Regions from separate parts of the Rossellomorea sp. ABR4_004 genome, predicted to be linked through region 3. Evidence: riboswitches for the same ligand, from Rfam matches in the RefSeq annotation. Region 3 holds a riboswitch; each other region holds the start of a gene.
What was found. A riboswitch is a leader RNA that binds a small molecule or an ion and turns the genes downstream of it on or off. The one in region 3 is predicted to bind S-adenosylmethionine.

Region 1 (4,236 bases), on a different contig from region 3:
GTTCCTATCGCACCATCTGCAATTAAGATTCTCTCTTTCAGTGCTTCAAGCAACGGTTTCATGACATTCCCTCCTTTTTTATAAATTTATCACGTTTTTTCGATTGATCTTTTGTATACTATCTAACCCTTTTTGAAGATCGATAATTAATTCATCCACGTTTTCAAGTCCTACTGATAATCGTAATAAACCATCTGTAATCCCTCTTTTTTCCCGTTCTGCTTTTGGCATGGAAGCATGTGACATCCTTGATGGATAGGATAGAATTGATTCAACAGCTCCTAAACTGACCGCGAATACGGGAATGTTTACATTTTGAATGAGTTGCTTCACTTCCTCTGCCCCTTTTAACCGGAAGGAAAGAACCGCCCCAGGACCCTCTGCTTGGCGAACTTGGATTTCACGACCGGGATGATAGCTCAATCCAGGGTAATACACTTCTTCTACTTCTTTTCTCTTTTCTAAGAAAGCCGCAATCTTATATGCCGATTCTGATGACTCCTTCAATCGTACGTGCAGTGTTTTCATTCCTCTTAAGAGCAGCCAACAATCCTGAACACCCAGGACAGCACCAAACGAATTCTGTAAGAAAGCTAGTTTACCGGCAATCTCTTCATTTCCCGTTACGGCAAGTCCTGCCAAAACATCACTATGTCCTGCAAGGAACTTCGTTGCACTGTGTAGTACAACATCCACACCAAGGCTGATCGGTCTTTGCAGCAGGGGAGTCATGAATGTATTATCAAGAAAAGTTAAACATCCATTAGCCTTGGCAAGCTTTACAACTCCTTCAATATCGGTGATATTCAGAAGCGGATTGGACGGTGTCTCCATATAAATCACTTTCGTATTGTGCTTGATTGAACAAGCCACTTCATGTAAATCCTTCATGTTTACAAACGAATATTCAATGCCGAATTTAGTGAGGACCTCGGTAATCATTCTGTATGTCCCACCGTACACTTCTTCTGATACGAGTACATGATCTCCACTCGACAATAATAAGAAGCTTGTGGAGATTGCCGCCATCCCAGATGAAAAGGCAAAGCCTCTTACTCCACCTTCCATTTCCGCAATCGTTTCTTCAACCGTCTCCCTTGTCGGATTTCCCGAACGGCTATAGTCATACGTTCCATATTGATCAAAATCCTGTTGATGAAAGGTTGTAGCATGATGTAGGGGTGTAGAGACCGCTCCTGTTTCTTTATCATATCCGTGAGAATGGATGAGTGACGTCTGAAGTGAAAATGGTTTTTTACTCATACGTAAGCACCTCTTTTTCCAATTGTTGAAAAACATTCTCCAGGTCTTCAATCAGGTCAGCAATAAATTCAATTCCTACAGAGAACCGCAGGAGTCTGTTGCAGATACCCAATCTATTTCTTTCTTCTTCAGGAATGTCTGCATGTGTTTGGGTAGCGGGATAAGTGATAAAGCTTTCGACCCCTCCTAAACTTTCAGCAAACGTAATAACTTTTAAGTGTTGGAGAAAAGGAGAAACCCATTCTTCCTTTGCGATACGAAAAGAGAGCATGCCTCCTTTTCCAGGATATAAAACGTCTGTTACACATTCATGCGAATCAAGATACTCCGCTAATTCTCTTGCATTTTTTTCGTGCTGGGCCATTCTGAGACTAAGGGTTTTCATTCCTCTTAATAAGAGCCAACAATCAAAAGGGGCGAGAACCGCACCGATTGAATTTTGAATGGTATAGATTTTATCCGCCAACTCCTCTGTGTTTACAATCACAACACCTGCCAGCACGTCATTATGTCCCCCTAAGTATTTCGTGGCGCTGTGAATAACAATGTCTGCTCCTTCAGTTAGTGGCTTCTGCAGAATAGGTGTGTAGAAGGTATTGTCTACAATTAAAAGCAATCCGTTATCCTTAGCGAGCACAGCAACCTCAGAAATACTTGCTTCATTCATTAATGGATTGGTTGGTGTTTCAAGGAAGATGGCCTTCGTTCTCTTACAAATTTGACCTTCTATGGAGCCGGCATCACTTGTATCGACGAAATGAAATTTGATCCTATATTGTGCTTCATACTGTGCGAATAAACGGTAGCTCCCTCCATATAGGTCTTTCGAAACAATCAATTCGTCCCCGCTGGAAAATAAGCTGAGGATTGCCTGAATGGCCGCCATCCCCGAGCTGAAGGCAAACCCTCTGTGCCCTTCCTCCAATTGAGTGAGGATATCTTCCAAGGTGGCGCGGGTTGGATTTCCTGTTCTACTGTAATCATAGCCTGTCGATTGCCCAATGCCCTTATGTTCATAGGCAGTAGATAAATGAATGGGCAAGCTCACAGCACCCGTTGCAGGATCTTTCCGATTTCCTGCCTGGACAAGCATTGTATCAATATGTTTTTTCACCATTCTTCTCTCCTTTTCTATCTTGAATACGAAAAGGGAAAAAACAAAAAAACCTTCTTAATGAAAATAAGAAGGTTTTGTACGTTCGTTCTCCCTCTTATCGTCCAAGTTGACATCAACTTGCTGGAATTAGCACCATACCAAAACTCGCGGCTGGTTGCTGAGGTGTCTTCGGGCCAGTCCCTCTACCTCTCTTGATAAGAAACTATATGATTTTGTGAAAAATAACTTTCCCATAACTTATAACAAAGAAGAAGAAATGTCAATGAGAATTATGAATTATCTGAAAAACAAAATGATCATTGCGATTCCTTATTTTTTCTATTTCAATGATAAATTCCTATTTTCCTTTTAATCTCTTTCATAAATGGGATTGTTTTTTCCCGTGCTTTTTTTGCTCCATTTAGTAAGATCGCATCCAGCATATGGGGACTCGCCATCAGTTCTTCATATTTCGATCTCGGTTCTTCGATAAAAGAGTTCATTACTTGGAATAACTCTTTTTTCGCTTCTCCCCACCCTATTCCTTCTTGAAATCTCCTTCTCATTTCTTCACCTTGATTTAAAGTTGCAAATTCTTTATATAGCGCAAAAATGACGGAGGAGTCAGGATCCTTGGACTCTTCAGGGGGTGATGAATCTGTTTTGATTTTATTAATTAATTTTTGAAGCTTTTTTGGTTCTTCAAATAATGGAATGGTGTTGTTATAACTTTTAATCATTTTACGTCCGTCTAGACCCGGAAGAACAGCCGTTTCTTCGTGGATGACATATTCAGGGATGACAAAAATATCTCCATATTGTTTGTTAAAGCTTTCAGCTATGTCTCGGGCAATTTCAACATGCTGTATCTGATCTTTTCCGACAGGTACCTTCTCGGTTTGAAAAAGGAGGATATCAGCTGCCATTAAAATTGGATAGGTGAATAATCCCATATTGACTCCAGCATCGACATCTTTGCCGCTTTCTTTATTTTCTTCAACTAATGATTTATATGCGTGGGCGCGATTCATTAATCCTTTCGGTGCAAAACAAGACAGAATCCAACTCAATTCAAAGATTTCAGGTACATCAGATTGACGATAAAAGATCGCTCGATCGGGATTCAAACCTAATGCTAACCAAGCTGCTGCCACTCCATAAGATAGTTCTTTCATTTCATGCTTATCATGTATCTTCGTTAACCCATGATAATCCGCAACAAAATAAGCTGTGTTGTAGGATCGGTTCTCAGCCAATTGTAATGCCGGTTTGATTGCACCAATATAATTCCCCAAATGAATACGGCCTGTTGGTTTAATACCAGTCAGAACTTGTCTTTTCATATCAATTCCCTCCACTGAAAAATAATAAAAACAAACACAAAAAGGGCTTCTCATCCTCTAAAAAAGGACGGGAAACCCGTGGTGCCACCTTCATTCGCTTACACTTTAGTAAACGCACTCATCTGTACAGAAGTCGCCTTCGATACATCGTCTCTTTTATCGGTGAGACCTTCCGCCATAACCTACTTATTTTCAGCCTGGATGCTCAAAAGCCCATTCAACGATTTCACCATACTGATTCTCACCAGCCATCAGCTCTCTGAAATGTTTCGTTCGTCTACTCTTCTTCCTCATCGCATTTACCTATTTAATGTGTTTCCATTATTTTAATGTATGGGGAAATAATGGTCAAGTGGATGTAAACACATATTAGATTTCTTTGGATGAAAGAGGAAGGAAAAGCTTTATGCCTCTCTTATTGAATGGAAGAAATTTCATATCAGCGATCAGATGACTGGCATATCCGATTACACATGCTTCAAATACCCCATCAATCATTAAAGATGACTCTAGATAATGTGCAATCACGCCATA
Region 2 (4,236 bases), on a different contig from region 3:
CGAGCCATTCGGTAGTGTTGAATCGGTTAAAACCGTTTCTGAGCTATATGCACCTGTATCTGGTAAGGTGGTAGAAGTGAATGAAGAGCTATCAGATAGCCCTGAATTCGTGAACGAATCACCTTATGAAAAAGCATGGATGATCGTTGTTGAACCTTCAGATGCTGGAGAAGTAGACAAGCTTATGACAGCTGAACAGTATGACGAAATGATTAATGAAGGGTAATTTGTTCCATGCACCTTGAGAATTTCTCAAGGTGTTTTGTTTTTTATTTTGGGTACCATATAAGTAGACGTTTTTTCACATAGAAAGGATGAATACCAATGGTACTTGAGCCTAGGAAATTAGATGTAACCAATAGAGTGACAGGAAAACTTAAAGATGGTGAAGTAGAATTATATTTGGATAATCAGCCGATCGGCAGAATGGCTTTGCCTCTTGACGGAATAACCATGGAGCCGAACTTTGAAGCAAGAGAAAATAAAATATATCAAAACTATACCTCCACAGAAGGCGATCAAGCAAGATATACCGATTGTGATGAGGGTGGCTGGTGTTAGAAAGGCTCGTGGTGCCAGATTCATTTGCGAATCTGGCACCATTTGTATAAATTAGATGGTTTATGCAAACCGCTTGCACTTTTTTTTATAAACATGAGAAAATATAAGTAGAAAGTGGACATCATCTCTTGTTATTTGAATATACTATCGTAATCTTATTTATGAAAGATAAGGTGATGATCATGATGGAACTTGACGAAAAAGTAATCATTGTCGAAGGGACAACGGACAAACGAAAAGTAAGAGATATCATTAAAGAACCGATTGAAATTATTTGTACAAACGGGACCATTAGCATTACGAAAATGGACGAACTCATTGATGCTTTATTGGAAAGGGATGTCTATATATTAGTAGATGCTGATGATGCAGGGGAAAAACTACGTAAGCAATTTAAACGTGAGTTTCCTGAAGCTGAACATTTGTATATTGATCGAATGTACAAGGAAGTGGCCGCAGCTCCGGAGTATCACCTCGCATCCGTTCTTATTGGAGCTAATATAGACGTTCATAAAGAATTTTTAGGAAAAAGGATGATCTAGTTTTGATTGAGGTAAGTAGTACCGAAATTTTAAAACAATCGATAGAAGACCATGCGTTCGAAGCTGTTTATTTATATACACCGATGTGTGGTACCTGTCAGGTTGCAAGCAAGATGATTGACGTCGTGGAGAAGCTTCCACAATCCTTTCATTTTTCGAAGGCAAACCTGAATTACTTGCCCCAATTTGCAGAAGAGCAATCCATCGAAAGTGTACCCTGTCTACTTTTATTTAAAGATGGCGTTGAACAGGAAAGGATTTATGCTTTTCAATCCGTACCATTTTTATATGAAACCCTAAACAAGACGGTGGATAGTTAAAGGGATAAGAGACCTTTTGGGAGAAGGTCTTTTTTATTTGTCTACATTCACCTATTTCTTCATGAAATCCAATTATAGAACGATTTTCTTTCTACATACGAAGACATATTTCTCGGGAAATGTTGCGAATGACATCATTTTTTGACTGGTTATCATCCAAATTCTTACTGTTCGACAAATTAGATGGATCTGTTCAAAACATGTCGAGAAAGTATAAGAGGGGAAAATACCTAAAAGTGGAATTGTAATTATATAGAAGTTTCACTGGGAGGGTATTCATGCGAATAAATTTAGAGGAATTAGTAGATCAATGTCATTCAAGGTATCACTTACGACTCTTATTTCCAGATAGCCCGTTTATTCTTCAGTTTGATTGTGGAAAAAAATTGTACGGTATTTCGATTTCGAGCAAGGGGTGCACAGTGTTGGATGATTTGAATAGGGAGGCTCATTTCGTCATTGAAGGAATGGAGGAAACAGTGGTTTCATTACTAACAGGAGAAGAGCGCTTGTCTCAGCTGATTGAGGAGGGGTCCCTGGAAGTAAGGGGAGGATATCGCCCGCTCTTATTTGTGGAGTCGGTTCTTTGGCTAACAAGATCCAGAGAAAAAGAGCCCGTTGAAGTTTAAACATCAAGCAGAAAAAAATAATTGACACACTCTATATCCGGTGATAGAATCTCTCTTGTAGCAAATTTTCAGAGTCTTTAACTATTCAAATAATTTAATAATATACTTTACTCTTATTTAGAGAGGTGGAGGGACGTGCCCTATGAAGCCCGGCAACCGTCAATGAAAATTGAAATGGTGCCAATTCACTCAAAGCATTTGCTTTGAAAGATGAGAGAAAGGATAGTCCTATATGATTATGCCTTTCTGCTTATCGCAGGAAGGCATTTTTTTGCTTTTAGAAAAAGGAGCAGGAAACATCAGGTAAGTACAACTATAATTCTGATTAAACAGGTCGTTTTACTCCGAAAGAAGGTGGCATACAACATGATTACCATTTCAGATGTGAAGAAAATATATCAATCCAAATCGGGTCCGATCTCAGCCGTTGATGGGGTCAACATTGATATTGCCCAAGGAGAAATTTTTGGGGTGATTGGCTATAGTGGGGCAGGTAAGAGTACGCTGATCCGGATGCTTAATGGTCTTGAAGTTCCTACAGATGGGATAGTGGACGTGAATGGTCAAATCGTTTCCCAGGTAAAGGGGAAAAAACTGAGGGAAGCAAGACAGTCAATAGGCATGATTTTTCAACACTTTAATCTCCTCTGGTCTCGTACTGTAATAGAAAATATCCAGTTCCCATTAGAAATTGCTGGAGTATCAAAGAAAGAGAGAGTTCAAAGAGCTAATGAATTATTGAAGCTTGTAGGTTTGGAAGGCAGAGGAGATGCCTATCCGTCTCAACTGAGCGGCGGACAGAAACAACGAGTGGGGATTGCAAGATCCCTTGCTAACAATCCCGATGTCCTTCTATGTGATGAGGCTACTTCCGCTTTAGATCCACAAACAACCGATTCCATCCTTGATTTATTGGTGGATATTAATAAACGCTTAGGGCTGACGATTGTCCTGATCACTCATGAAATGCACGTGATCCAGAAGATCTGTCACCGTGTTGCAGTCATGGAACAGGGAAAAGTCGTGGAACTCGGGGGTGTATTGGAAGTGTTCAGAAATCCACAAGAGCAAGTGACAAAGCGTTTCGTAAGAGAAGTCTCGGAGGTAAAGGAAACGGGTGAAACCATTGATCACTTACTGACCCAATATCCTAATGGAAAAGTGCTCAAATTTACTTTTGTAGGTGAATCAACTGAGCAGCCGCTCATCACCACGCTGATAAGGAAGTTTGATTTAGGCGTAAACATCCTGCAAGGACAAATCTCCCAAACCCAAAAAGGTGCCTATGGAACGTTATTTGTTCACCTTGATGGGGATGAACAAACCATTAACGATGCATTGGCGTTTGCTCATACGCAACTGGTTCAAGTGGAGGTGTTGAGAGGGTGATTGAAAATTTATTTCCAAATGTAGATTGGGAGAAGATGTGGGAAGCAACTCTCGAAACCCTGTATATGACCGGGATGTCTGTATTGATTACCTTTGTACTCGGAATGATCCTTGGGATTTTACTCTTCCTTACTTCCAAAGAAAATCTATGGGATAACAAACTGACATATACGATAACAAGTGCAGTCGTAAATGTGTTCAGATCGATTCCATTCATTATATTGATCGTGCTGTTAATTCCGTTCACCAAGTTTTTATTGGACACAATCCGTGGAGCGAATGCAGCTCTGCCCGCACTGATCATCGGGGCTGCTCCATTTTACGCCCGCATGGTAGAAATAGCTTTAAGAGAAGTGAACAAAGGCGTCATCGAGGCAGCGAAAGCGATGGGGGCGAAGACGAGCACAATTATATGGAAGGTACTCATACCTGAATCCATGCCGGCTTTGATTTCAGGGATTACGGTGACAGCCATAGCCCTTGTTGGATACACGGCAATGGCAGGGGTCATCGGAGCAGGAGGACTTGGTAACTTAGCTTATTTAGACGGCTTCCAACGAAGCAGGGAAGACGTGACGATCGCCGCAACCATTATGATTTTACTCATTGTGTTTGCAATTCAGATATTGGGTGATTTCTTTACAAATAAATTAGATAAACGATAAAAGGAGAGAAATTTAATGAAAAAATGGGTAGCAGGAGTTATAGCAGCAACAAGTATTTTTGGTTTGGCAGCATGTGGGGGCGGCTCAGGCTCTGGAAATGACGAAAAGGAATTGGTAGTAGGAGCTTCTA
Region 3 (4,236 bases):
TTGTATGCCTTATTGATTACAGCCATATATGTGGCAGGTATAGTGTTTCTTCTCATTCAACATGCTCTTCATCCGGGTATTGCTATGGTTGGGATCATTATCAGCTTTGCGTCTGTCACCATTTCCATTTTCGCAGCAGTCGTTCAAGAATTACTTCGAAATGCACTTAAACTAAAGGTTGAAAATGATTTCACGGTATAAGGCGAAATAGGAAATCCGACCGAATCCCGGAAAAAACCTTCTACTCTATCATCCCCCTGCATAAAGTTAACTATTAAATACTTTATATAGGGGTACTGATGATGTCGTATAAGTCTCGAAACAACAATAGCTTAGTCCCACTAGTATTCGTCTCTATGAAGGCCATCATTCGGGTAGTATTGATCGGTATTGTACTCATGTACTTGACCGTGTGGTTGATTTCATCAACTGCCATTAAATTGAGGGTGGATAGTTTACTGTATTCATCAATGTCGGAACTAGTCCCGAAGGAAACATTTCTTATGTTGTTGTCACAGGAAATGACAGGATTGCGTGTTACAAATGAGGCAGCATTAAACAATGATTTTGATTGGTTGGAAAGTGTCACGAATGTTTCACTCCTTGATCCGCGAAGTTTATTTGGACGGGAAATCCCAGGAATCGAAAATTATCATACTCACATAGCTGTTGCGGGGAAGGGGACGGACATTACCAACCTTCCAAATGAATCACCGGCTCCAACAGAAGATCAGTTGAAAGATCAGGAAATCGATCAGAGCCAAATTGATCAGGCAAACAACAATTCAGGAAACGGAGTTCAAGAGATTGATGAAAAATCCGTCTACATCTATCATTCACACAGCTGGGAAGCGTTCAGCCCGCTAATTAAAAATAACGATTCGAAAGATCCAGCGAGTACCAACGAGAAGGTTAACGTCATTGCTGTAGGGTCCAAATTAAAGCAAGAGCTTGAAGCAAGGGGGATTGGGGCAGTTCAGGATAAGACAGATGTAAACAAAGCACTCAAAGACAAGTCATGGACATATTTTGAATCCTATCAGTTATCAAGGGGACTAGTACAAGAAGCCATTGCCCAAAACGATGACTTAACGTACTTGATCGATATCCATCGGGATTCTCAGCCACGGAGCATCACGACCAAAACCATTAACGGTAAAAACTATGCCCGCTTATTTTTTATCGTAGGGAAAGAAAACAAAAACTTCGAAAAGAACCTTAAGATCGCAAAGGAATTGAATGCTAAACTGGAGGAAAAATATCCTGGCATCAGCCGTGGAGTTTTCATCAAAACAAGAGCAGAAGGTAACGGGGTTTACAATCAGGACCTAACCGAGAGAGCCATGTTACTTGAGTTTGGCGGAGTGGAAAATAATTTAGTGGAATTGTATAACTCTACAGAAGCGTTCGCGGAGATCTTTGCAGAATATCACAAGAAGGATGCTGTCGAGGTAAATGCACAATAAATGAAAGGGAGAAAAGACGTACGCCATGTGGTGGACGTCTTTTTTCTTTTCCCGAGGAGAGTGGTGTCCGTAACTGACACAATTATAATCTATTGTTCTTCCACCAACGATATCCCAAATATAGTATCCCAACCATCATCGAACCTGCCAATAAAATGACCGTGCCCTTATCCGCATCCAACACATTCATCACCACGAATGCCTCAATCAACAACGAAGGAATCTTTCCGACAGAACTGATCATAGAAAAGGCAACAATAGAAATAGAGCTAAAGGCAGCGGCAACGGTTACTACACTTGAAGGAACAAATGGAACCATGCGGAACAAGAATAGAAGAAAGATCCATTCCGTACCAGACGCTTCTTTTAATTTAAGAAAGTATTTGTTTGACAGAATCTGATCAATACCTGCAAACTTCATTCCTTTTCGGTACAAATAAAAACTAACAATGGCCCCTAGGGATTCACCAAGTATGGAAATACCGATTCCTGGCCAAAACCCAAATGCGGAAATATTAAAGGCCGTTAAGAAGACACTTGGCAGGAAACCAAGAATACTGATGAGTATATTAATGAAAATACTGATGAAAATGAGAGACCAACTATCTAAGCCGATGAATTCGTTCATGAAATGCTGCAGGATGGAAGTCATATATTAATTCCTTTGTAAGAGATGATAGATTATCAGAATAAGACATTTGGAATGTTTTTGAAAGAATTTTTTAAATAAGGAGTAGATCGTTTATATATGAATCAATTTTGTTAAGAAAAACTAGAATCACCACGAGGAGGATGTGCTGATGAATGCAGACATTTTGTTTAACTATAGAAAAATAAGTAAGCAGTCCACAACCTAGGATTGCTGCTTATTAACTGCTTAATTTCGCACAATTTTTCCAATGGATGGACCCAACATCACTATGCGGATGGCATTCCTTTTGAAGATATTTGTATTCATCCTCAAGTTCTTGCAACGTCAGCTCGAATAATTGTTTGTCCCCTTTTTTGAAAATGTTGTGGACAATTAATTTGTTTATTAACTCATTTTTGCGATTATGAATAGATTCCTGGAGAATTTTCCCCATGTTGGATCACTCCTCTTATTAGTATTCGAACATTGGAAGTGGCTCTTTTATTGAAAAGAGCCCTCTCCCTAATAGATAAGAAGAAGGCTTTAAGTATAAAACTTCAACTCATCTTTCAAGCACAAAGCTTGTGGAATTAGCACAGTGTTCTACGATGTAGAATCTGTTGCTGAGGCATCATCGGGCCGGTCCCTCTACCTCTCTGGATAAGTGGCTATATAGTTGTCATTGATTTCTTACATTATATATATAAGTATTCTTAGTTGTCAACTAGGAATTGAGTGATGAATCAGAAGAGGGTTAATGAAAATAATATATACATGTTGAAACTAACCTTCATACCCATATTTTTTCCCAAATCAGACACAGAATCTTTTTCTAATAAACAAAAAACATGATAATCTGTATACATAAACGCAATTATTGGAGTGAATCGTATGAAGACAGTGGTTGTCGTAGGTGGAGGAATTACAGGATTAACAGCTCTGTACCATCTTCAAAAAATGTCCAAAGAACGAGAAATAGATATCGAGTTAATCTTAATCGAGCGAGATCTGCAGCTTGGCGGCAAAATTAGAACCATAAGAGAAGGCGAATTCATTATGGAAGCAGGAGCAGATTCCATCGTAGCCCGAAATGAAGGGGTTCTGTCTCTAGTTGAAGAACTTCAACTTCAAGAGGAACTGGTCTATAATGAAACAGGCACATCCTACATATACACAAATGGCGAATTACACGAGATTCCCCAAGACACGATTTTCGGAATTCCCATGTCAGTTGATTCACTTAAAAGTAGCACCCTGGTGTCAGAAGAAGGGAAGATTAATGCCCTTAAAGACCTAGAAACGGAAAATACACATTTTACAAAAGAGAGTTCCATCGGTGAATTTCTAGAAGCATTCCTGGGTAAGGAACTTGTCGAGAAACAGATAGCTCCAGTATTATCAGGGGTTTATTCGGGGAACTTGCATAAACTTACTATGGCTTCGACACTTCCGTACTTACTAGATTATAAAAATGATTACGGCAGTATCATGAAGGGTTTATCAGCAAATAAACAAAAATTCCAAGGGGCATCCCAAAAAAAGTTCATCTCGTTTAAAAATGGTTTATCAACCATCATTGAACGTTTAGAAGAACAATGCTCCAGTACCACAATTTTAAAAGGCATAGAAACAAAAGATTTCCAAAAAACGGGCGATAAATACAAACTCACTCTTAATGGTCATGGTAGCATTCAAGCGGATTATGTAGTTTTCGCAACACCTCATGATGTAACCCAAAAGTTACTAACTCATGAACAACTGGAACCTGATTTTAATAAACTGAAAAACTCTTCACTGATTTCGATCTACCTCGGATTTAACATTCCAGATGCGGACCTTCCTGCTGATGGGACAGGCTTTATCGTATCAAACGGCAGAGATGTGAAATGCGATGCATGCACATGGACGAGTCGGAAGTGGAAGCATACATCCAATAACCAAAGACTATTATTGAGACTTTTTTATAAAAGTACAAACCTTCATTACAATGACTTGAAAGAATATAGCAAGGCAGAACTTGTAAGCACGGCACTGGAGGATATCAGAAAAAGCATAGGTATAGACTGTGACCCGGTTTCTGTTGAAGTTACGAATTGGAAAGATCTGATGCCAAATTATCATCTTGAGCACAGTCAGTCT

Region 1: it holds a riboswitch for S-adenosylmethionine, as region 3 does, so the genes downstream of both, ACXAF2_RS17555 (methionine biosynthesis PLP-dependent protein) here and ACXAF2_RS22615 (Fur-regulated basic protein FbpA) in region 3, are expected to answer to the same signal.
Region 2: it holds a riboswitch for S-adenosylmethionine, as region 3 does, so the genes downstream of both, ACXAF2_RS08200 (methionine ABC transporter ATP-binding protein) here and ACXAF2_RS22615 (Fur-regulated basic protein FbpA) in region 3, are expected to answer to the same signal.

The regions. Positions count from the first base shown of each region.
Region 1 covers NZ_JBSWVM010000003.1:95,117-99,352, forward strand. Annotated here, with positions in the region: gene ACXAF2_RS17545 (bifunctional homocysteine S-methyltransferase/methylenetetrahydrofolate reductase) at 1-62, opposite strand, end outside; gene metC (cystathionine beta-lyase) at 79-1,263, opposite strand; gene ACXAF2_RS17555 (methionine biosynthesis PLP-dependent protein) at 1,256-2,380, opposite strand; SAM riboswitch class I at 2,472-2,581, opposite strand; gene ACXAF2_RS17560 (tryptophan--tRNA ligase) at 2,704-3,702, opposite strand; T-box leader at 3,763-4,005, opposite strand; gene ACXAF2_RS17565 (metal-dependent hydrolase) at 4,072-4,236, opposite strand, start outside.
Region 2 covers NZ_JBSWVM010000001.1:1,550,171-1,554,406, reverse strand. Annotated here, with positions in the region: gene gcvH (glycine cleavage system protein GcvH) at 1-226, shown strand, start outside; gene ACXAF2_RS08220 (YusG family protein) at 325-561, shown strand; gene ACXAF2_RS08215 (toprim domain-containing protein) at 744-1,103, shown strand; gene ACXAF2_RS08210 (thioredoxin family protein) at 1,109-1,423, shown strand; gene ACXAF2_RS08205 (SCP2 sterol-binding domain-containing protein) at 1,702-2,052, shown strand; SAM riboswitch class I at 2,163-2,269, shown strand; gene ACXAF2_RS08200 (methionine ABC transporter ATP-binding protein) at 2,419-3,441, shown strand; gene ACXAF2_RS08195 (methionine ABC transporter permease) at 3,438-4,106, shown strand; gene ACXAF2_RS08190 (MetQ/NlpA family ABC transporter substrate-binding protein) at 4,122-4,236, shown strand, end outside.
Region 3 covers NZ_JBSWVM010000008.1:21,229-25,464, forward strand. Annotated here, with positions in the region: gene ACXAF2_RS22600 (DUF2975 domain-containing protein) at 1-201, shown strand, start outside; gene spoIIP (stage II sporulation protein P) at 303-1,466, shown strand; gene ACXAF2_RS22610 (TVP38/TMEM64 family protein) at 1,549-2,118, opposite strand; gene ACXAF2_RS22615 (Fur-regulated basic protein FbpA) at 2,336-2,551, opposite strand; SAM riboswitch class I at 2,657-2,764, opposite strand; gene ACXAF2_RS22620 (protoporphyrinogen oxidase) at 2,989-4,236, shown strand, end outside.